3 regions of the Pseudoalteromonas translucida KMM 520 genome follow, and region 3 is predicted to be linked to each of the others. Evidence: predicted binding sites of a transcription regulator. Region 3 holds the regulator's gene; each other region holds the start of a gene.

Evidence for each region. The regulator sigma-54, encoded in region 3, starts transcription at its own class of promoters, with help from an activator protein. The targets are predictions, from matches to a motif close to GTTGGCACGNNNNTNGNNT.
Region 1: a site for sigma-54 is predicted at 2,684-2,702, ahead of PTRA_RS01605 (LiaF domain-containing protein). Genes of this name have one in related genera too.
Region 2: a site for sigma-54 is predicted at 5,928-5,946, ahead of PTRA_RS02625 (BON domain-containing protein). Genes of this name have one in related genera too.

The regions. Positions count from the first base shown of each region.
Region 1 covers NZ_CP011034.1:338,359-346,173, forward strand. Annotated here, with positions in the region: gene PTRA_RS01595 (GGDEF domain-containing protein) at 1-836, shown strand, start outside; gene suhB (inositol-1-monophosphatase) at 908-1,711, opposite strand; gene PTRA_RS01605 (LiaF domain-containing protein) at 1,982-2,647, opposite strand; gene PTRA_RS01610 (BON domain-containing protein) at 2,962-3,525, shown strand; gene PTRA_RS18805 (YqaE/Pmp3 family membrane protein) at 3,599-3,757, shown strand; tRNA gene PTRA_RS01615 (tRNA-Ile) at 4,064-4,140, shown strand; gene PTRA_RS01620 (5-carboxymethyl-2-hydroxymuconate Delta-isomerase) at 4,491-4,820, opposite strand; gene PTRA_RS01625 (winged helix-turn-helix domain-containing protein) at 4,976-7,102, opposite strand; gene PTRA_RS01630 (TonB-dependent receptor domain-containing protein) at 7,434-7,815, shown strand, end outside.
Region 2 covers NZ_CP011034.1:560,229-568,043, forward strand. Annotated here, with positions in the region: gene PTRA_RS02600 (DUF2333 family protein) at 1-701, shown strand, start outside; gene PTRA_RS02605 (TIGR04219 family outer membrane beta-barrel protein) at 705-1,475, shown strand; gene PTRA_RS02610 (TIGR03899 family protein) at 1,512-2,399, opposite strand; gene PTRA_RS02615 (SRPBCC family protein) at 2,368-2,928, opposite strand; gene PTRA_RS02620 (YgiQ family radical SAM protein) at 3,230-5,407, shown strand; gene PTRA_RS02625 (BON domain-containing protein) at 5,547-5,867, opposite strand; gene srmB (ATP-dependent RNA helicase SrmB) at 6,122-7,348, opposite strand; gene PTRA_RS02635 (tRNA1(Val) (adenine(37)-N6)-methyltransferase) at 7,424-7,815, shown strand, end outside.
Region 3 covers NZ_CP011034.1:2,884,589-2,892,403, forward strand. Annotated here, with positions in the region: gene PTRA_RS13345 (KpsF/GutQ family sugar-phosphate isomerase) at 1-567, shown strand, start outside; gene kdsC (3-deoxy-manno-octulosonate-8-phosphatase KdsC) at 568-1,119, shown strand; gene lptC (LPS export ABC transporter periplasmic protein LptC) at 1,116-1,670, shown strand; gene lptA (lipopolysaccharide transport periplasmic protein LptA) at 1,660-2,205, shown strand; gene lptB (LPS export ABC transporter ATP-binding protein) at 2,202-2,927, shown strand; gene PTRA_RS13370 (RNA polymerase factor sigma-54) at 2,997-4,490, shown strand; gene hpf (ribosome hibernation promoting factor) at 4,517-4,804, shown strand; gene ptsN (PTS IIA-like nitrogen regulatory protein PtsN) at 4,809-5,261, shown strand; gene rapZ (RNase adapter RapZ) at 5,283-6,128, shown strand; gene PTRA_RS13390 (HPr family phosphocarrier protein) at 6,172-6,444, shown strand; gene mgtE (magnesium transporter) at 6,592-7,815, shown strand, end outside.

The sequences.
Region 1 (7,815 bases), 840 kb from region 3:
AGCAACTTAGTGAAGTGTTTGCAGCGGCCTATGGCCATGCTTTGTATGACAAGCGTGCGGCCACTGTAGTAATGGACAGGCAACCGCTAGTGGTAGATGAAAACCAGCTGCTAGATAACGTTAGTCAGCAAATTACCGAATGCGACTTTGATATTCGCCGCCATATAGTGATCACCCGAGGGCAGCAGTATTTAGGCATTGTGCCAGTACGCGACATATTAAAACATATAACAGATGAAAAAATTCGTCATGCGCAGCACGCTAACCCATTAACTATGTTACCCGGTAATCTAGCTCTTAACGATGCCATAGAGCGGCGTTTAGCTGCACAGAAGGCGTTTTCATTAGCGTATTTAGATTTGAACCATTTTAAACAGTTTAATGATTTATTTGGTTATGCTAGCGGTGATAGTGTCATTAAACTATTAGCAAATATTACAATGCAGGCGTGTAGTAATACAAACAGTTTTGTTGGCCATATTGGCGGCGATGACTTTATGGTGCTATTTGATGATAATAATGCTGCCACAGTGTGCGAGCATATTATTCGCCAATTTGAAATAGAGTCACAGGTGTTTTTTAGTTCCGAACATATTAAAAATAAGGGGTACTGGAGTGAAAATAGAGAAGGGCAGCCACAATTTGTGCCATTAGTAACACTGGCAATAGGCTTGGTTACTCCCGATTTACACCATTATAAGAATAGCCATCAGGTTGCAGCATTGGCCAGTAATGCTAAAAAATCAGCAAAGCGCTTTGCTCATAGCCATTTGTTTTTATGTCAGCGTAGTAAGCCAAGTAGTGTGGTTGCTAGGTTAGAACAACAAGCAGTTTAATCGTTATAAATAATTTTTTGCAGACAACAAAAAAGGAGCCTAAGCTCCTTTTTTAAACCATGCAATTTTTATTAACGAAGTAATGACTCAGTTAATACAGGGCGAATTTCGCGAATTATTGCTTGGGTTAGCTTAGGTGCGCCACAAATAATGTTACCACTATTGTTATAGTTTACGCCGCCAGCAAAATCTACAACCATGCCGCCAGCTTCTTTTACTAATAACTCGCCTGCAGCAGTATCCCAAGGTTTTAAACCAATTTCGAAAAAGCCATCAACGCGTCCAGCAGCCACATAAGCCATGTCTAGCGCAGCAGAGCCCGCACGACGGATATCAGCAGTATGTACGAATAAAGCTTTAAACGCTTCTGTGTATGCATCTAGGTGTTGTTTTTGCTTGAAAGGAAAGCCAGTAGCTAAGATTGAACCGCCTAAATCAACTGTTTTAGAAACGCGTAAACGTTTGCTATTAAGTTGTGCGCCTTGACCACGAGAGGCAGTGAAAAGCTCACCACGAATTGGATCATAAATAACGGCCTGGTCTAAACGACCTTTTACTTTAAGTGCGATAGAAACCGCAAAATGAGGAATACCCTTGATGAAGTTCGTTGTGCCATCAAGCGGGTCAACAATCCATTGGTAATCTGCATCCTTACCTTTATGCTCGCCTAATTCTTCACCAACAATGCAGTGATCAGGGTAAGAGCGTAAAATGGTATCGCGAATTATAGCTTCTGCTTCTTTATCAATGTTAGTCACTAAATCGTTAGTGCCTTTTTGTTGAACTTCAACTTTTGATAAATCTTCACTTGCACGAAGTATAATTTTGCCTGCGTTACGCGCAGCGCGAACCGCAATGTTTAACATTGGATGCATGGTATTACCTTTGGGTTGTAAAAGAACGTTTATATATTTTAGCTGGCGTATTTTAGCGACTTTTACCATAAAGTAAACAATAAAGCCTAAATACTTTTGTTTGTTTTTTGTACTTGCTTGATGTGCAGGGCATTTTATACAAATTCAGCATTGATGAATCTGCAAAGCGTTTTTTAATGTGTTCTAGTGCTTTAAAAATGTAGCATGTTTTTTACTCTTTAACCTGGGCCCAAGTTATAAAGCTATGAACATGCTTTTATAGGTAGTTCATCACATTGGAGTACCACTTTTACCACAAAGTTGGGTTTTTAATTGATTTGCAAAGCTAATAAACTTTTCTTTAATGGTGCGCTTAATCTTTATTTCTACTGAGCCCATAATAGCCTTTCCTTCAATATGGATGGTCGGCCCTTGATGCTTGTTAAGTGCCACTGTTTTATTTTCAACACTACTAATAATGCTAAACATTTTTGATACTACATTGACGTGTTCTGGTACGTATATTTCATCACTGCCAAAAATACAGTTAACATGAATCGTCACCTCTTGGTGGGTAAAAATAGCATCAGTAAAATCAAGTACTACCGAGCCCATAAAGTTAGTCAGGTAAATATTTTTAGGCACAACCCATTGGCCACTTCTTTCATTGGAGCCTAAAATACTGCGTAATGTAAAGTCACTCTGGCTAGATTGTTGAGCGCTATAATTGGGTGAAAATTGCGAATGCTTTTGGGCATTATATTGCTGATCAGTATTAAGGGTTAAATCCTCAACTAAGCTAACAAGGGTTTCATTATTACTTGTAGCCATTGCCTCATCTAAACGTCTTTCAAATGCTTCTACAGAAATAACTCCATGGCTGTAATTATAAATTAGTTGATCAATCACTTCTTCGCGCACTTGCTCTTGCGGGCGGTCTGTTATTTTTACGCTCATTAGGGTATTCCTTTTATTTTACTATTGTCACTATATAAGCAAAGCATATACCAAAAATATTATTGTTATTAATCAGTTTGTTATGTTTTTAGCCTATTTGTGATTTTGTTATATTAACGATCCATTAACCAAAATGGTAATTATCTAGTTATTTTCACTACTGAGAACTTTTTACCGATAAGTCGGTAAAAAAGTGGTGTGTACAAAGTGAAGTTATTTTATATTTAACCTTAAGCTTATGATTTTGCTTGTTTATTAAAGTTGGCCTAAAGCTGGCATTAGTTAAAGTGTCTTTAATCAAAAGGAGAAAGATTATGAAAACATTTAACAAATCTATCATTGCGGCGTTAGTTTTAGGTACTACGGCTATGGGTGCTCAAGCGAGCAGCTGGGAAAATGAAAGTAAAGATGCTTGGATTGATGGTAAGGCTGAAACAGTGCTTCTTATGAACACTAACCTCAATAACTTTGACATCAACACTGATGTAAAAAATGGCAAAGTTATACTAACAGGTAAAGTTAATAGCGAACTCGACAAAGAGTTAGCAGAAGAGCTTGTACTGAGTTTAGATGGCGTAACCGATGTTGATAACCAGCTTACTGTTGTGAAAAACATGAACAGTAAAAGCCATGACAACATGAAAGATGATGATGGTAGCGGCTTAACCGACGCTAAAATTACCACAGTCATCACAACGCGTTATTTATTTAACTCAGAAGTCGGTGGTACAAACATTGATGTAGATACTGACAACGGTATAGTTACTCTTACCGGTACAGTGAACTCAGATGCTGAAAAACAGCTTGCAGTAAAAATTGCTAAAAATGCTGAAGATGTTCGCGACGTAGTAGATAAACTAACGATAGTTGCAAAGTAACATAGTATTTATAAAACCCAGCTCTGCTGGGTTTTTTCTTATAATTTTTTGTTTGTAAATAAGGAGAGTATTTATGGATATTATACGTATTATTTTTTCAATCTTACTGCCACCACTGGGAGTATTTTTACAGGTGGGTTTAGGCTTACATTTTTGGATAAATATTTTACTTACGTTGTTTGGTTACTTCCCTGGAGTAATACATGCAATCTACATTATCGCAAAAAAATAATTCATTTCTGTTTGTCGCGTAATATAGGCTGTAAGTTGCTTGTTTAAAGCTCAATTTTTAAATTACGCGATATACAGCCTTCCATTTCATTTTTACTTAGCTGCCAGTATTAACCCTAAATTCTGCAAATTTTAATATTACACCCATAAAAAGATTACTATTTAAGCAGTTAGACCATTGATTGTTAAAATAAAGACTTTTGCTAGTGACAAGCCCCTAAAAACTTTTTATACTGCACCCCGCTTTAGTCGCTATGTGGCTAAACGCTTCTTAAAAAATTAACTGTTTACAGTTATACAAAAAGTTGGCCCCTTAGCTCAGTTGGTTAGAGCACACGACTCATAATCGTTAGGTCCCCAGTTCGAGTCTGGGAGGGGCCACCAATTTTAAATATACCCACTAAAAATCATTCCAATCATTAACTAATGAATAGCTCTATGTTGTGTTAATTACACTTTAAGTATATTTGTGGCTGTCTCATTATAAAATAATAAATAGAATTGTTTTACGACAATAAAAAATCCCTAATTAGGGATTTTTTACAGAGTACTTATTAACGCTTTTAAGCTAATACCTATATTATTAATAACATGATCATTCTGGCTTATTAAATAGCTAATTAATCCCGTTAGAAATAACCTGTAGGTCACTATATAAAATGACCTTGGTTAGTGATTAAGCTATTTTTTGCTGCTAGAACTGTTCACTAATTTAATGAAACGGCTAAAATAAATTAATTTTTGCGGTAGATCTCATGTTCAATATCGTAAATATTAACGCTTAAGCTGTCTGATGCTCTGCAATAGGTTTTTAAACACTCAAGTAGTTGCTCACTTAACATTTGTTTTTGCTCAATAGAACGCCCTGCCAAAATGTGTACCGCGATATGTATAAACCCCGACCTGCCTGCGCCCAGTAGATATTGCTGATAGGAAATAGCGCGTGTTTTTATGGTTTCTAAATCAAATAGATTACTTTGGAAAGCGGCGTTGTGAATTTTTTCTACAAGTACTTGTGGTAATACAGGGAGGTCTTCTGAGTGTTCAATAATAATGTGCGGCATTTAGGCGTTCCTATTATGAGTTACTACATGTGTGAACCTTATTATACCAAATACCAAGTTACTCGCTAACCCCTGGGCGAGTGAATTTTATAGCTAAAAAAAATTAAATCATGACACTGTAGCAATCAGGTAATCGTAATGAACAATTATGTTGCTCAGGGTAAATACTTTGCATCTATTCGCTTAATATCTATTTGCGGAGATTTATAAGAGGTATAAATTAACCAACCAGCGGTAGCAATATAAGTTAAGCCAGATGTTCTGCTAAATGAACGCTCAGGTAGGCGTATTATGTCGTGATGACTCGCTGAGGCAAAGTCATAGTAACTTAAGCGATAGTCGCCCTGCGCTACATTAAAGTAATACACGCGTGACAGTGCTTGTGTTTCGCCTTCTTGGTAGTACCAGGATGTATGGTTAGATAAATTAATAGACGCAACGAGGAGTTGCGCATTTTCGCTACCAGGGGGCTTGATCCAGAGTTGCTTGGCGTCGGGGTTGGCAAATATAAGCGCACCTTGCTTATCTTCATAGGCATATAAGGTGGATTGTTTAATCACTTGTCCTAGGTTGTTTCCTTTTAAATCAAAACGAAATACATGCTCACCATCTGATACTAATACGTTGGTGCTATCATGCGACCAACTGGGTTTACCATGGCTACTAAAATTGGTTGTTAATGCGGTACTGGTTTGCGAGTTAAAATCATAAACGTAAAAGGCATGCTCGCCTCTTTTTGCTACTACAAACGCAATGTAGCGTCCGCTTGGAGACCAAATAGGGCTGTAAATATTCGTTTTTAACTGAGTTAATTGCTTGCGAGCGGTACCATCTTTATTTGCTACCCAAAGCTCTTTAGATCCAGATTCATTCGATATAAATGCTAACTTACCGCTGCGTTCATTATAATCAGGAAAGCGAGTATTAAAGTGCGTAGATAAAATGGGGAAGGGTGAACTTGCCACTGCGTTATTAGTTGCTACTCGCATTAATGCTGAATCAGTATTCCACTGATGAAAGTATAGGCTCCCATCTTGTGCATACTCAGGGTAGCTTAAGCCGTCTACGTGGGCGTTTGTTAGTGTTTTAGTGGTGAAATTATAAAAATAGCCTTGTCGTTTACCTTTTTTAATCCCTGAAAACACCAGTAAATCTTTTTTAGGGTGCCAATCAACACCTTTAATTTCAACAAACCCAGATGTTAACTGTTGGGCACTGCCGGTATTAATATCGACTAAAAATAGCTCTTCAAACCCGGATGGTAGATTACGCGATACAACGAGTTGCTTGCCATCGGGTGAATACACCACAGACTCATCATAAAACTGGCAATTATTAGGGCAAGGCACTTGTGTGATTGCATGCGGGCTTGAGTGTAAATCGACTAAATTAAGCTGAGTTTGATTTACTTGGCTATTTTTATTGCCGCTAATAAATACTAATTGGCTATCTGTAGCGTTGATATCTAAATCGGTACTGAGGCGATTACCACATTCACCAAGGGTTACTTTTTTTGCGTTTGCGAGCGTATATTTTATAATTTTACAACTGCTGCCTGCGCCGCGTTGATAATAAAATAGCTGCTCACGGTCATGACTAAAAACGGCGCGCCCTTCTATAAAAGGGGTGTCTGTTAAGGCAACGGCAGCTTGTTCTGGCATATATAGATCGCGTAAGTATAAGTTAGCTTTGAAACCTGGGCGGCGCCAAGAATAAACTAAAAAATGATTATCGTTCGATATGGCAGGAAATAACTCACGGCCAGGGCTTGTTGTAATAGTTTCTATATGTTCATAAAGGCGGATATCTGCTACGTGTTGCTTGCTCGTTGGTGGCATTTTTAAAGAGTATAAATAGCTGCCACAGATAATAATGATTAATAAAACACTGAGGATAAAAGGGTAAAGGTACTTTGTTTTAGGTGTATTGTTATTTTTTTGAGCAGATTCATCAGCTGTAGTAAAGCGAGGAGGTTGTGCTAGGCGATAACCTGTTTTACGCAATGTTTCTATATAGGTATTACTAGGGTCGAGCTCTTTAAATGCTTTTCGTAAGTGCCAAATAGCATTAGTCAGGGCTTTTTCGCCCACAAATTGATTACCATCCCACACGTTATCAATTAATTCTTCGCGAGTAACGGCGTGTGGATAGCATTCGGTTAGAAAACAAAGTAGTTCAATAAATTTAGGTTGTAAAATACATTCATTGTCAGCATGGTTTAGCTTATTTTCAAATGGAGAAACGTGGCAGTTTCCTACTGAAAATGGCGACTTAGTTTTCATAAATAATGCATTCACACCTTAATATATTTACAGTTTGAAAAAGTAACTACAGATACAGCTAAAAGCAAAGTTGCACGATGAGTTGTGCGTTTGTTAATTAACAGCTGTTTAACAATAAACACTTAAGTGAATGATTGTAAATGAGTAGATGTTAAATAGATATAAAATAGGGATATAAACGAGATACCTTTCATTGTGTTTTCATTCACGATTGCATACAAACTATTACTTATAAAATAATTAGTTAAGACGTTATCGATAACGCCGTAAAAAGCCTACCCAAAATAGATAATGCCTTAACTTGCATAACAACAAATAGTAAGGGAATTGTGTGAGTAATATAGCAACTAAAAAGTGCACATTAGCATTAGCGATTACCGCTTGTTTATCAGGCCAAGCATTTGCAAATGACGCAGAAATTGAGCGTCAATCTATCGCTAAAAAAACGGATGTAGTAATTCAAGAAGAGCCAGAAAAAATTACCGTAACCGGCTCTCGTTTAAAGCGCGATAGTTTTTCAGTGACAACTCCCTTGGTAACCATGGACCGCTCTGCAATACAAGATACTGGATTAGGCAATTTATCTGATGTGTTGGTCGATAATATGCCTGCGCTTAGCCAAAGTATTGGTAATACGACTAGTCAGTCAAGTATATCTGGCACGGGCCTTTCAACGGTGCAATTACGTTCATTAGGGGCTAATCGTACACTGA
Region 2 (7,815 bases), 1.1 Mb from region 3:
CACTCGAAATGGTGCGTGATTTAGCCCTTTCTATGCGTAAAGATTTTAGCCGTTCGCAATCGCAATCGACTGAACACGAAGCTCTAAAAAAAGCACAGCCGCAGTTTAATATTAGCTCTGAAGCGTGGGCGTGGCCAAGCGCTGAAGGTGAATATCAAAAAGGCATTGATTACTTATTGGTATATCGTACTCAAATAGCGAATGACCATGAGCGTGACAGTCAATTTTATGCTCGCGCCGATAACTTGCGTAGCTGGTTAAAAGAAGCTGAAAAGCGTTTAGGTAGCTTGAGTCAGCGTTTAAGCGCTAGTGTAGGCCAAGATAAAGTAAACACTGATTTAGCGGGTAATACATCAAATACACAAGCAACTTTTTCTCCATTACAACAGCAAGCTAAAACGCCATGGTTAGACATTGATGATGTATTTTATGAATCGCGCGGTGCTACTTGGGCTTTATTGCATTTCTTACAAGCGGTAGAATATGACTTTGCCGATGTGCTTGAGAAAAAGAATGCACGCGTAAGTGTGCAGCAAATTATACGAGAGCTTGAGGCAACTCAAGAAACAGTATGGAGCCCAATGATATTAAATGGGAATGGTTTTGGTTATGTAGCAAACCATTCACTGGTTATGGCAAATTATATATCTAGAGCCAACGCGGCTCTTATTGAACTTAGCGAATTATTGACCCAAGGATAGAAAATGAAAAAGTATTGTTTAGCAGCAGCCCTTTCAATGGCATGTTTAGCACCTGCAGCGCAAGCTGATACCTTATTAGGCTTGTATGTAGGTGTTGATGGTTGGAAAGCGGATAACGAAGGAAGCTTTTCTTATAAAGGAAATGCACCACAAGATTTTAATTTTGACGATGAAACCTTCGTAAGCTACTACGCTGCACTTGAGCATCCAGTGCCATTAGTACCTAATATTAAATTAAGATACACAGAGCTTGAGCTTACCGGCTCTACACGTCTGGATAAAACATTTTCTTTTAATGGTTCAGATTACGTTGTAGGTACTACGGTTAATTCAGTAAGTGACTTAACTCACATTGATTACACATTTTATTACGAAATCTTTGATAACGACTTAATCTCTATCGATTTAGGTGTTAACGCTAAGCAGTTTGATGGTGAGATTTTAGTTAAAGGTACTACGCAACAAGGTGGCGTTGATTATACTGAAACTGTTGAGTTTTCAGGCTTTGTACCATTGGTTTACGGCCGCGCTGAAGCAGGCTTACCTTTTACCGGTTTAAGCGTGTTTTTTGAGGGCAGCTTTGTAGCAATTGACGATAGCAAAGTTCAAGATTACCAAATGGGCATTGCGTGGGAATTTATTGATAATCTAGCAATAGATGTTGCTGTTAAAGCAGGTTACCGCTCAATGACATTAGAGCTAGACGATGTTGATGATATTAACACTAATATTGATGCATCGGGTCCATTTGCGGGCATTCAAGTACACTTTTAATTACACTGCTAATTAATAGTATATAGCGTGGCTTTGCTACTTAGTAGTATGCCACGCTAGTTCAAATTCACTCTCAAGTGCACTATTAAGTAACTGCTTATACACCTTATTTACCGGGTAGTTAATGAGTTTAGATAGCTCATCACCTGTTTGCGTAAACTTATAATAACTCAATACTAAATCGCTATTTTTTGCTTTTAACGTTACTTTTTGTGATAAAAACGATAACGTAAGTTCTTGCCCCGTTTTTAGTACCGCAGACTCTATCTCTTTTCGATATAGTAAATTTAAATCCATTAAAGTTAATATATCAGGGAAGCTAATCCCTGTTTTTCCTAGATTTAAAGATACTTTATTGCCCTTACGTAGCAAATCAAATAGTGATGGTTTTTTATAAAACCCCAGTAAAATGAAGTGGCTATCGTCTTTTTCATTATAACCAGAGAGGGATACACACTTTTGTAGAGAGTCAGCTTCGCGCTGGGTCATATGCTTAAGTGTTTGCAAACTTTTTATTGAGAAAGTACCCGGGTTAAGCGTTTCACCGGTGAGTATTTTTGCCCAAAGTGACTGCATAGATTGATTCGAGGTATCACCACATAGCGCTACAAAGTGTTCTACCCAATCGGCATCGGGTTGTTTACTACTGGCTACGTCAGGACAAAAATCCATTGCCATAGCTAAAATTGTTTCTATATTTTGCTGTTGCTTAATGAGCAGTAAGTCTTGTCTTTTTTGTGCTCTAGCTAAAACGGTATTGTCGCTATTAATGCGATATAGCGGTTTAACTTTGCCTTGGGGGCCATAACTTTGTTCATTATTATGGGATGCCTCATTATTGCCTACTTTAATAATAGGATAGCCCAGTAACGACTCTATGGTATTAGCGAGATTAATTCTTGCTTGTGCGGTTTTGACTGCCATGACTTTCCATTATTGTTTGTGCATCACTTAGCTGCGCTACTGTTTTTAAATTATTGAGCCCCAGTGATACCGCGTTACTTAAAATGTGCTCACTAAGCACAGCCACATACCCAGAAACTAAAGGCAGCGTAGCTTGCCCCGTAATTTGAAAAGTAACCGTGACCGTTTTTGCATTTTGCGTAAATATTACATTAGCGGCAATAATATGTTCTTGAGCAAATAAAATATTCAACACCATTTTGTTTGCACTTAACGCTGTGGTGGTCATTTCACCTGCGCCCCATTTACTTTGCCATGATTGATGAGCACCAACCCCTGTGCTTGGCTCACCTAAGGAAAATTCCACAGAGGGATCCAGCTTCTTCCAAGGCGACCATTTATGCCACTGCGAAAAGTCAGTGATTAAGGGTTTTACTATGTGCGTATTGGCATTAATGTTAATACTCTTTGTGACGTTATAGCTCTGGGGTAGTAATAGGCCAATAACGATAAAAAGTAAGAGTAAAACTAATAAAAGTTGCACTAACATTTTTAATATTTTAATAAAAAACCCTCAGATAAATTAGGTTACAAACTCATAACTTATTATTAATTTAGCATATTAACTCGGGTGTGCTTAACTTTCGAGGTTAATTTTATAGCAGCTATTTTTTAATTTAACTAGATACTTAGCCACAACCTATAAAAAGTAATAGTTAATTGAGGTGTATGAGTGCTAAAAAATAACGAAACTTCACTTTAAAACCGCGCGGCACAGCAAAGTAGTGCTCTATCAAGGTAGATTGGTATAGGGTATAATTTGCGCCTTTTGTTATTAAACGGTCAATTTTATGAGCACACTTAAAGCTAAGCGCGCATTATTCTCATACCCAAAGTATTGGGCTGAGTGTTATGGCACAGCACCATTTTTACCTACTACACGCGAAGAAATGGATGCACTTGGCTGGGATAGCTGCGATATAATTATTATTAGTGGCGATGCTTATGTAGATCATCCTAGTTTTGGGATGGCAGTAATTGGCCGTGTACTTGAGGCGCAAGGTTTTAGAGTGGGTATTATTGCTCAACCAGAATGGGACTCTAAAGAAGCTTTTATGGCGCTGGGTAAACCCAATTTATTTTTTGGTGTAACCGCTGGCAACATGGACTCGATGATTAACCGTTATACTGCTGAAAAACGCATGCGCCATGATGATGCCTATACGCCAGACAACATTGGTGGTAAACGCCCTGATCGTGCGGTAATCATTTACTCACAACGTTGCCGCGAAGCGTATAAAGATGTACCACTTATTTTAGGTGGCATTGAAGCAAGTTTACGCCGTGTTGCTCATTACGATTATTGGCAAGAAAAAGTGCGTCGTAGTATTTTGTTTGACGCTAAAGCCGATATTTTAATATACGGTAATGCGGAGCGCCCACTGGTTGAGGTTGCTCATCGCATTGCAGCGGGCGAAAGTACCGATACCATTCAAGATGTACGAGGGACTGCGGTTATTCGTAAAGAGCCGCTACCAGGTTGGCGTGGCAGTGATTCTACCGCTATTGATAAAATAGGTAAAATTGATCCCATTCCAAACCCGTATGGCGCAGATGATGTTGGCTGTAGCAAATCAGAATTTAAACAAGCAGGTATAGACTTAAAAGCCGAAGCCGCCAAGGTTATTACTATTCAGCCAGCGCGCCCTAAGCCATGGGAAAAAACCTACGTTAAATTACCTGCGTTTGAGCAAGTAAGTGTGAATAAGCCATTGTATGCACATGCTTCGCGTATTGTGCATCAAGAAACCAACCCAGGTTGTGCCCGTGCTATTTTTCAGCGCCACGGCGATCGTTCTATTTGGGTTAATCCGCCAGCATATCCATTAGAAACACATGAAATGGACGCCGTATTTGGTTTGCCGTATCAACGTATTCCTCATCCTAGCTACGGGGATGCAAAAATACCAGCTTACGACATGATTAAAACGTCAGTGAATATTATGCGAGGCTGTTTTGGTGGTTGCTCCTTCTGTTCGATTACTGAACATGAAGGGCGGATTATTCAAAGCCGTTCGCAAGAATCAATAATTGAAGAAATTGAGCAAATTAGAGATAAAGTACCCGGGTTTACCGGGGTTATTTCTGACTTAGGTGGCCCAACAGCCAACATGTATAAATTGGGTTGTACTAGCAAAAAAGCAGAGAGTACCTGTCGACGTTTATCGTGTGTATACCCTGAAATATGTAAGCATATGGATACCGATCATACGCCAACAATTGAACTGTATAAAAAAGCCCGTGAAGTTAAAGGCATTAAAAAAATATTAATCGCTTCGGGTGTACGCTACGATTTAGCCGTGCAAGATCCACGTTACGTTAAAGAATTAGTTACTCACCATGTAGGTGGATATTTAAAAATAGCGCCAGAGCATACCGAAGATGGGCCATTATCAAAAATGATGAAGCCAGGTATGGGAGCGTACGATCAGTTTAAAGCGTTATTTGATAAGTACTCAAAAGAAGCGGGTAAAAAACAGTATTTAATTCCATACTTTATTTCGGCGCACCCGGGTACTAAAGACGAAGACATGGTAAACATGGCTTTGTGGCTTAAGTCGAACGACTTTAAGCTTGATCAGGTACAAAATTTTTACCCATCTCCTATGGCAAATGCGACCACTATTTATCATACCGAGATGAACTCACTGCGTAATATTAAAAATAATACCGAAGTAGTACCTGTGCCTAAAGGTGCGCGCCAGCGTCGTTTACATAAAGCAATTTTACGCTATCACGATCCAGCGGGCTGGCCAATGATCCGCGAAGCACTGCGCAAAATGGGCAAAGCTAACCTAATAGGTAAAGCGCCAAATTGCTTAGTGCCAGAAGAAGGGCGTGATGAAAGAGCTGCAAAAGGAAGTAGTCGAGGTGGGCGCCCAGCATTAACGCGCCATACTGGGTTTAGCCAGTTTCATAAGGCTAATACAAAACCAAAAGTAGCGAGTAATCGCCAAAGAGCTAAATAGAGCTCATAGCTTAAAAAGTAGTTATCCTGTTTGGCTTATTACTAAGCTTGGGTTGATTACTAAATACATGAGCACTGAAAAAAATGCCGCTTATTTTGCAATAAGCGGCATTTTTTTATGTAAGTTATTTAAGTAAAACTTAAATAATATCAATTTTGTTACGAATGATTTTTACCCCATCCATATTTTCTAAAAACTTTTGTGCCAACGCACGCTCAAAACCTGTTTGCGCTTTACCGTATAAATCTACTTCGCCATTTTTAACTTGCACGCGAATATCGCTTAGCGCTAAATTAGGGTTGGTACGCAAAGTGTGGGTAATCGATTGCTGTAAGTTAGGTTGGGTTGCCAGGCTGCTAACGACAACCATATTTGTTGTAGCACTCACTTTTGTAGCGCATGCTAATAAAAACAAACAACAAAATGATACTAAAGCGATAGTTAATTTTAAACGGCTCATAATCATATCCTTACATTGCAATTAATCGGGTAGCCAAATTAGGCAGAGTTACCATGATAGTTACAATTATCGTTCCATATTTAATGTACTGAAAATAAAGGCTATTTTATTAAGTGGGAATTCAGGTGGGCAATTGTTACATAAAACTAAGTAGAGATTACATAGCCCTAAACCATGCAGTTATGGGGGATCAGGCATTAAAAAGCCGACATTTTTGTCGGCTAATATAATACTAATTACAGTATGCGCTTAAGTTACTTTTTCTTTTTAACTTTAGCTTTTTTCTTCGCTTTCATTTTAACCGGATCTTTACGCTTTTTAGCCGGAGGCTTAGCTTCCTTATGCTTTGGCTCTAAGCCTTTAATAACACGGCGTTTAAGCTTTTGCTCAATATAGCGCTCTATTTTATAAAGAATGCCAATATCGTGCGCTTCAACCAGTGAAAGAGCGATGCCTTTTTTACCAGCGCGGCCTGTACGGCCAATACGGTGTACGTATATATCGGCTGTGCGTGGTAGGTCAAAGTTTATTACATGGCTAATATCAGCCACGTCGATACCGCGCGCCGCTACATCGGTAGCAACTAATATACGGGTTTTGCCGCTATGGAAGTTTTCCATCGCTTTCATGCGTTTGTCTTGCGGCATTTCGCCGCGTAACCAGGCTGCTTTAACGTCGTTAGTTGTTAGTTCACCAATTAGTGTTTCAAGGCGCTCACGGGTTTTAACAAACACTATGGCTTTAGTTACGTCTGGGCCATTAAGGGTATTAACTAACAGCTCAAGTTTATGATGATAGTCGTCGGCTAAATGTACCCACTGGTGAATTTTAGCCTTTTCTTTGCGTGACGATTCGGCTTCAAGCAATGCTGGATCGTTTAGCGTTGTTTCAGCAAATCTTTCAACACTGTCGCCTTCAAGGGTTGCTGAGAATAAAAAGCACTGACGACGATTTTTAGCTTCGTCACAAATACGGCTCATTTCTTTTTTAAAGCCCATGTCTAGCATGCGGTCGGCTTCATCAATAATAAGCATTTCTACGTGTTCAGCATGAAAGTTTTCGGTTTCTAAATACTCCATTAAACGCCCTGGGGTGGCGATTAAAATGTCATTATTTTTTTCAAAAATTTCTTTATGCGTACCATAGTTAATACCGCCAGTTACTACCCCAATTTTAAGGTTAGTACGTTTAGCAAGTAGTTCGCATTGTTCATGAATTTGATAAGCTAGCTCACGAGTTGGCGTCATTACTAATACGCGCGCAAAACCAGGGTCACGACGCGGAAAATCCAATAAGTATTGAATAGCCGGAATTAAAAAGGCGGCTGTTTTACCTGTACCTGTAGGCGCAGATGCTAAAATATCACGCCCCTGAAGTGCTTCAGGAATAGCTTGTTGTTGAATGCTGGTTGGCGTTTCGTAACCCATTTTATTAATGGCGTCGAGTAGCTTGTTATCAAGATCAAATTCAGAAAATTGCATAGAGTGTCAAAAATAAAGGACAATGGCACTAATTATACTCGGTTACGCCTGCTTGGTGAATGAAAAGGTGAAAAAATGTCTGGTTTTGCATTTAAACAATTTAAAGTTGCGCACGAACAGTGTGCAATGAAGGTATCAACCGATGGTATTTTGCTTGGCGCATGGGCTAATTTAAGTAATGCCAACAGCTTGCTCGATATAGGTACAGGCACGGGATTGCTGGCGCTTATGTGCAAACAGCGCAGCCCCCAGTTAACTATAACGGCGGTAGAAGTTGATAAAAATGCTTACCAACAAGCGTTGCAAAATATTGCCGCTAGCCCGTGGCCAAATATAGAGGTGCACCAGCAAAGCATTCAAACTTTTAACAGCGCGCAGCCGTTTGATGTAGTGATAGCCAATCCGCCGTATTTTAATCACAGTTTAAAAGGTAATAATGAGGCGCGTAATATTGCGCGCCATACAGA
Region 3 (7,815 bases):
AACGTGCATGTATGCATTAAAGTAGAAAAAGAAGCCTGCTCATTAGGCTTAGCACCAACAGCAAGTACCACTGCCACACTCGCAATGGGCGATGCAATGGCGGTAGCACTGTTAGAAGCGCGCGGATTTACTGCCGATGACTTTGCACTATCGCACCCCGGTGGCAGTTTAGGGAAGCGATTACTGCTCACCTTAAAAGATGTTATGCACAGCGGTGTAAATACGCCTATTATAACTACTTCGCAAACCATTAAAGATGCGCTGATTGAAATGACAGCTAAAGGCTTAGGTATGACCGCCATAGTTGACGATAATCAGCAACTCGCCGGGTTATTTACCGATGGTGATTTACGTCGTATTTTAGAGCAACGCGTTGATATTCATACCACGCTAATAGATGCAGTGATGACTAAATCGTGTACCACGGCAACCCAAGATATGCTTGCTGCGCAAGCGCTTAATATTATGGAACATAAACGTATTAATGGCTTAATTATTATTAATGAGCATAATCAGCCTATTGGGGCACTCAATATGCAAGACCTACTTAAAGCAGGAGTATTATAAATGCAATTTGAAGAACTCTATCAAGCGCTAAGTGATGACGCTAAAGCGCGCGCAAAAAAAGTAAAGCTACTTATATGCGATATTGATGGCGTATTTTCTGATGGCCGAATTTACCTTGGCAACCAAGGTGAAGAGCTAAAAGCATTTAATACAAAAGATGGCTTTGGTATTAAAGCACTTATTAACAGCGGCTTTGAAGTAGCGGTTATTACCGGCAGGCACTCGCAAATAGTACAACAACGCATGACCAGCTTAACCGTACAGCATATTTATCAAGGTCAAGAAAACAAGCTTATTGCCTACCAAGAACTTAAAAACAAACTTAATTTAAGCGATGAGCAAATTGCTTATATTGGTGATGACGGCCCAGATATGCCTGTTATGGAGTTAGTTGGCTTTGCAGTAGCAGTAAACGACGCGCATCCACTAATTAAACGCTTAGCACATTATACTACGCAAATGCCGGGTGGTTTTGGTGCAGTAAGAGAGCTAACCGACTTACTTATGCTTGAAAACAATAAACCATTAACCAGCCAAGGCACTAGTTCATGAATATAGCGCGCATAGTCTTAAGCGTTTTATTCATCAGCTGTATGGTTTGGCTTTGGTACCCTTATTTTACTCAGGTAAATACGGTTGTTAAAGCCGACTCCGAAGTAATAGCTAAACCCGATTACACCGCCATTGAGCTAAAACAAACAGCTTTTGACGAAAACGGTAAAATTAGCCATAAAGTAACTGCGGTTAAAATGGAGCTTTACGAGCAGCTAGGATTTACCTTATTCGAAAAGCCTACTTTTATATTGTACGACGACAGGCAAACTTGGCGTATAAATGCTGATGAAGCAACACTTTACGATGAAAGACAATTAATTTTAGAGGGTAATGTAACTGCCCAAAACTTAATTGATGGCGCAATGATAGACAAAATCACCGCCGACAATATTCAAGTAGATATAAAGCTACTCACTATGCGCAGCGAACAACCCGTTATTATAACTGGACCGAATTTAAAGATCACCGGTAAAGGCCTTGAAGCCAATTTAACAACCGAGGTGATAAAACTAATTAACCATACGCGAACACTATATTATGACCAATAACCTTGCAAAAATACTTATTATTCCATCGCTTATACTTGTATTTAATAGTAATGCGGCAGAGCAAAGTACTTCCCCACTAGCTAATCAAATTTCTATTAGTGCTGACCGACAAGAAGGTCAACTAAAAGAAAATGTTGGTATTTTTGAAAAAAACGTCGAGATTATCCACGGTAATCGTCGTATCACCGCCGATCGTTTAGAAGTACATAAGCGCGACGAGCTTGGCGATAATAAACAACTATTAATTGCCACGGGCAGCCCTGCATATTTTGAAGAAAAGCAAGCAGATGGCACTGTCATGAGCGCCAGCGCTAACGAAGTACGTTACGATGTAGCGAAACGTTTTTTAACCCTAGTAGGAGATGCAAACATTTCTCAAGCTGGGCAAAAAATCACGGCTAAAAGTATCACCTACGATATAGAACAACAGCTTATAAGTGCTGAAAAAGATGAAAACTCAACTGATCGGGTACACACTATTTTAGTGCCTATAGACGCAAAAAAAGAACAAAAACTCAATAAAGGTCAGCCATGAGTACATTAAAAGCAGAGCTATTAGCAAAAAGCTATAAAGGCCGTGAAGTTGTTAAAAATGTAGGCCTTGAAGTAAAAGCAGGGAGCATTGTTGGCTTACTTGGGCCCAATGGCGCAGGTAAAACCACGACCTTTTATATGATTGTAGGCTTAGTTCCTAGCGACAAAGGTAAAATATCAATTGATGATAACGATATTACCCTACTTCCTATGCACAGCCGTGCTCGTTTAGGTATTGGTTATTTACCACAAGAATCTTCTATTTTTAGAAAGCTCACTGTGTATCAAAATTTAATGGCTATTTTAGAAACGCGTAAGCAACTAAACAAACAAGCCAGAGAAGAAACCCTAAATAGCTTGCTGGACGAATTTAGCCTGCAACATATTCGCGACAGCTTAGGCATGGCGCTATCTGGTGGTGAACGTCGCCGCGTAGAAATAGCACGTGCTTTAGCTGCAGATCCTAAATTTATATTACTTGATGAGCCCTTTGCTGGCGTGGATCCTATTTCAGTACTCGATATTAAAAAAATTATAGAACATCTTAAAAACCGTGGTATTGGCGTGCTAATTACCGACCACAATGTAAGGGAAACCCTTGATGTTTGTGAAAAAGCCTACATTGTTTCTCATGGGGAGCTAATTGCATCTGGTACTCCTGAATTTGTATTAAATGATAAAACAGTACGTGATGTTTATTTAGGCGAGCAGTTCAAACTGTAATATTTATGTTATTACTATAAGCATCTGCTAAGATTAATCATATCAATTTATAAGGATTGTTAGAGATAAATGAGGCAATCATTACAGCTGCGCATGGGCCAGCAACTTACAATGACTCCGCAACTGCAACAGGCTATTCGCTTATTGCAGCTTAGTACCTTGGATCTCCAGCAAGAAATACAAGAAGCACTTGATAGCAACCCATTACTTGAAGTTGATGAGCAAGATTACACGGAAGAATCAGCTGGTAAAAACGAGCAAAAAGCAGATGACATTACTGTTAGCGCCTCTGCCGATGACACCCCAAGCGAGTATGAGCAAGATAGCGGTGAAGCACTAAACAAAGACACCATAAGCGACGATATGGCCATGGATGTATCATGGGATGAATATATGAGCGCAGCGCCTGCCTCTTCATCAGGGCCAATGCCTGAAGATGAATCTATTTATCAAGGTGCATCAACCGAAACCCTGCATGAATACTTAATGTGGCAATTACAGCTCACTCCTTTTAGTCCTACCGATGAAGCTATTGCTATAGCTATTGTTGAAGCCGTAGATGACTCTGGTATTTTAACCCTCAGTTGCGAAGATCTTTTAGCAAGCTTTAACCAAGAAAGTGATGACGAACACGAAGTAGAGCTAGATGAAATAGAAGCCGTGCTAAAGCGCATTCAATTATTTGATCCTGTTGGTATTGCAGCTCGCAGCTTGCAAGAATGCTTATGTATTCAATTAAATCAATTTGATAAAGACACCCCTTATATTAACGAAACAAAAATGGTGTTAACTGATCATATCGATTTACTCGCTGCTCGCGACTATCGTACGTTAATGAAAAAAACTAAGCTCAAAGAAGAAGAGCTTAAAGAAATAATGACACTTATTCATACGCTTAATCCTAAGCCTGCGGATACCATTGTCAGAGAAGAATCTGAATACGTTATACCTGACGTGTCGGTAAAAAAAATAAAAGGCCGCTGGGTGGTAGAGCTAAACCCAGATAGCATGCCAAAAATACGTGTTAACAGCCAATATGCGGCTATGTCTCGTACGGTAAAATCCAGTGGTGACAGCCAATTTATTCGCTCGCACTTACAAGAAGCTAAATGGTTTATTAAAAGCCTAGAAAGTAGAAATGAAACACTCCTAAAAGTAACTAATTGTATTGTTAAGCAACAACAAGCATTTTTTGAACATGGCCCAGAAGCCATGAAACCTATGGTTTTAAACGATGTTGCCGAAATAGTTGAAATGCACGAGTCGACTATTTCACGGGTCACTACGCAAAAGTATATGCACACTCCACGTGGCATTTTTGAGCTTAAGTACTTTTTTTCAAGCCATGTAAGCACCGAAAATGGTGGCGAATGTTCATCAACTGCCATACGTGCCTTGATTAAAAAGTTGATCGCTGCAGAAAACTTAGCCAAACCATTGAGTGATAGCAAGATTGCAGATATATTGGCTGAGCAAGGAATTAAAGTAGCTAGACGGACAATTGCAAAATATCGCGAATCTCTGGCTATTCCCCCGTCGAATCAACGTAAAAGCTTGATTTAAGACGTACAACAAAGAGGAAAATGCTGATGCAACTAAACTTAACTGGTCGTCATGTAGACATTACAGACTCATTAAGAGACTATGTAAATAATAAATTTGCAAAGCTGCAAAGACACTCAGATCACATAACTAATGTGCATGTTATTCTCGATGTAGAAAAATTAAGTCAAAAAGCTGAAGCAACAATTTTTGTAAGTGGCGCTGAGCTATTTGCATCGACCGAACACCAAGATATGTACGCTGCCATTGACTCGTTGATTGACAAACTCGATCGTCAAGTAATTAAACACAAAGAGAAGTTTGCTCGACACTAACACTATGAAATTAAGCTCACTTATATGCCAGGACTGCAGCAAAGCTGTGGTCCTTTTTAATAGTAAAAAAAGAATTTTAGAATTCATCAGTGAACTCGCGCATAAAAAAATGCCGTATTTACCCCAGCAAGATATTCTCACTGCTTTATTAGCAAGAGAAAAGCTAGGCAGTACCGGTATTGGCCGAGGAATAGCAATTCCACATGGCCGTATGAGCGGGGCGCAGGAACCTCTTGCCTTAATTTTAATAAGCGAAACCGCTATTAATTTTGATGCAATTGATAATCGTCCAGTTGATATTTTTGTTGCACTTATAGTGCCCGATGGCGATAACCAGCAGCACTTGAAAACACTAGCCACAATAGCTGATAAACTAAACGATAAAGAGTTTTGTAAGCAATTGCGTGCGGCAAAGTCTGATGAAGCGTTATACCAAGTTATTTTGGATCAATCCTAGTTACTAATAAAGGGGTGGTAAATGGAATTAATTATTATAAGTGGCCGATCGGGTTCTGGTAAATCGGTTGCTTTACGTGTTGTTGAAGATTTAGGTTACTATTGTGTAGATAATATTCCGGTAAATTTACTGCCTTCATTAGTGCGCAGTGTCTCTGATAACTACGATAAAATAGCCGTTAGTATAGACGTGCGTAACCTGCCTAAAGATCAGCAGCAGTTTAACGATATTCTTGAGTACTTGCCCGACTTTGCTAAACCAACGTTATTTTATTTAGATAGCGACGATCAAACATTAATCCGCCGTTATTCAGAAACGCGTCGTTTGCACCCGCTCTCGATTGATTCGCTACCGCTAGATTTAGCAATACAAAAAGAAAAAGAATTACTCGATGTACTCGTAACACGGGCTGATCATGTCATTGATACAACCGATTTAAGTGTGCATCAACTTGCTGAATCTATGCGTGAAACCATACTCGGTAAAAAAGACAAACAGCTTATCATTACCTTTGAGTCGTTTGGCTTTAAGCATGGTATTCCCAAAGGTGCTGATTATGTTTTTGATGCGCGTTTTTTACCAAATCCACACTGGGAACCTGAGCTAAAGCCTTTAACTGGGCTAGATCAACCCGTTAAAGATTATTTAGCTAGTCATAGTATTGTGCAAAAATTCACTTGGCAAATTCAAACATTTGTACAAACGTGGTTACCACACCTAGAGCGTAATAATCGTAGTTACTTAACGATTGCTATTGGCTGTACCGGTGGTCAGCATCGCTCAGTTTATTTAGCGCAAACAATTGGTGAAAGCTTTGCTATGTCTCACCCTAATGTAAAAATTCGCCATCGCGAGCAAGAAAAATAATTCAATTTAAATAATCATCTGTTCAGCTTAAGTAGAGTATCTTATGCGCTTAGAAAATACGTTTTTAATAAAAAACAAACTTGGTCTGCATGCTAGAGCCGCTACCGTATTAGCACAATTAGCGGTACAATTTGACGCATCTATTACCTTATTTCAGGATGAAAAAGAAGCCGCTGGCGATAGCGTACTGGCTTTAATGCTACTTGAAAGCAGCCAAGGTAAAGAAGTAAAAGTAGTGTGCGAAGGACCCGATGCAGAGCATGCGTTACATGCCGTTGGCCAATTAATAGCGCAGCGCTTTAACGAACAAGAATAGCAGACACTTTATTTAAACCAAGTAAACGAGCTAAAATATGGGGTTAGTAATACCTTAAGCTAGTTTGGCTAAAAAAAGTAAGATAAACTGAACGAAGTTAATGATTAACTTCTTCCCTAACGTTATAAAAATAAATTAAGGACGCCAATGCCCGAAACTTTCGAACAAGACTACCCACTACAACAATTACAACAAGTGACCAAGTCACTCAATAGTGGTCAGTTTGTTCAAGTTAGGCGTATGCTGGCAAAAACAGCTCCTTGTGATACCGCACTTTTACTAGAATCATCACCGCATAAAGTTCGTCGCCTGCTCTGGCAATTAGTTGATCCAGATGTACAAGGTGATGTTCTTGAAGAACTCTCTGAAGATGTACGTTTAGGCATTATTGCCCAAATGGAACCTAAGCACATTGCTGCTGCCACTGAAGACATGGGCCACGATGACTTAGGTGAAGTACTGCGAAGCCTGCCTGACACGGTTTATAAAGACGTGGTTAGCGCCATGGACATTCAAGATAGAGAACGTGCTACGCAAGCACTCTCCTATCAAGAACGCTCTGCTGGCGCGCTGATGAACACAGATACAGTAACCATTCGCCCTGATGTAACCCTAGATGTGGTACTGCGTTACATTCGCTTGCGCGGCGAACTCCCAGAAGGTACCGATGACCTTTACGTTGTCGATAAACATAACTGCTTTTTAGGCGCTTTATCGTTAAGTACCTTACTAACCAATTCGCCCGAAAAAATTGTTCATGACCTGATGGATGAAGACTGTGAGTCTATTCCTATTTCGATGGATGAAAGCGAAGTGGCGCAATTATTTGAACGTCATAACTGGATATCAGCCCCAGTAGTTGACGACAATGCCCAACTACTTGGCCGTGTTACTATCGATGACATCGTTGATGTAATACGCGAAGACGCAGAACATCACCTATTAGGTTTAGCGGGTCTTGATGATGAAGAAGATACCTTTGCACCGGTTTTAAAAAGCTCAAAAAAACGCTCTGTTTGGCTAGGTGTTAACTTATTAACGGCTCTGGCTGCTGCTTTTGTTGCCAGCTTTTTTGAAGGTACTTTAGCAATACTGCCTATTTTAGCCGTGCTTAACGGCATTGTCCCCTCGATGGGTGGGGTGGCCGGTAGCCAGTCATTAACCTTGGTTATTCGTGGTATAGCAGTAGGTCATATTAACCAAACTAACCAACGCTTTGTAATGATAAAAGAACTCGCCATTGGTGCATTAAACGGTATTTTATGGGCTGTTTTAATTGCCAGTGTTATTGCCCTATGGCAATGGGACTTAATGCTTGGCGCGGTACTGGCGTTTGCAATGTTTATGAACTTAGTTGTTGCGGGTGTGGCG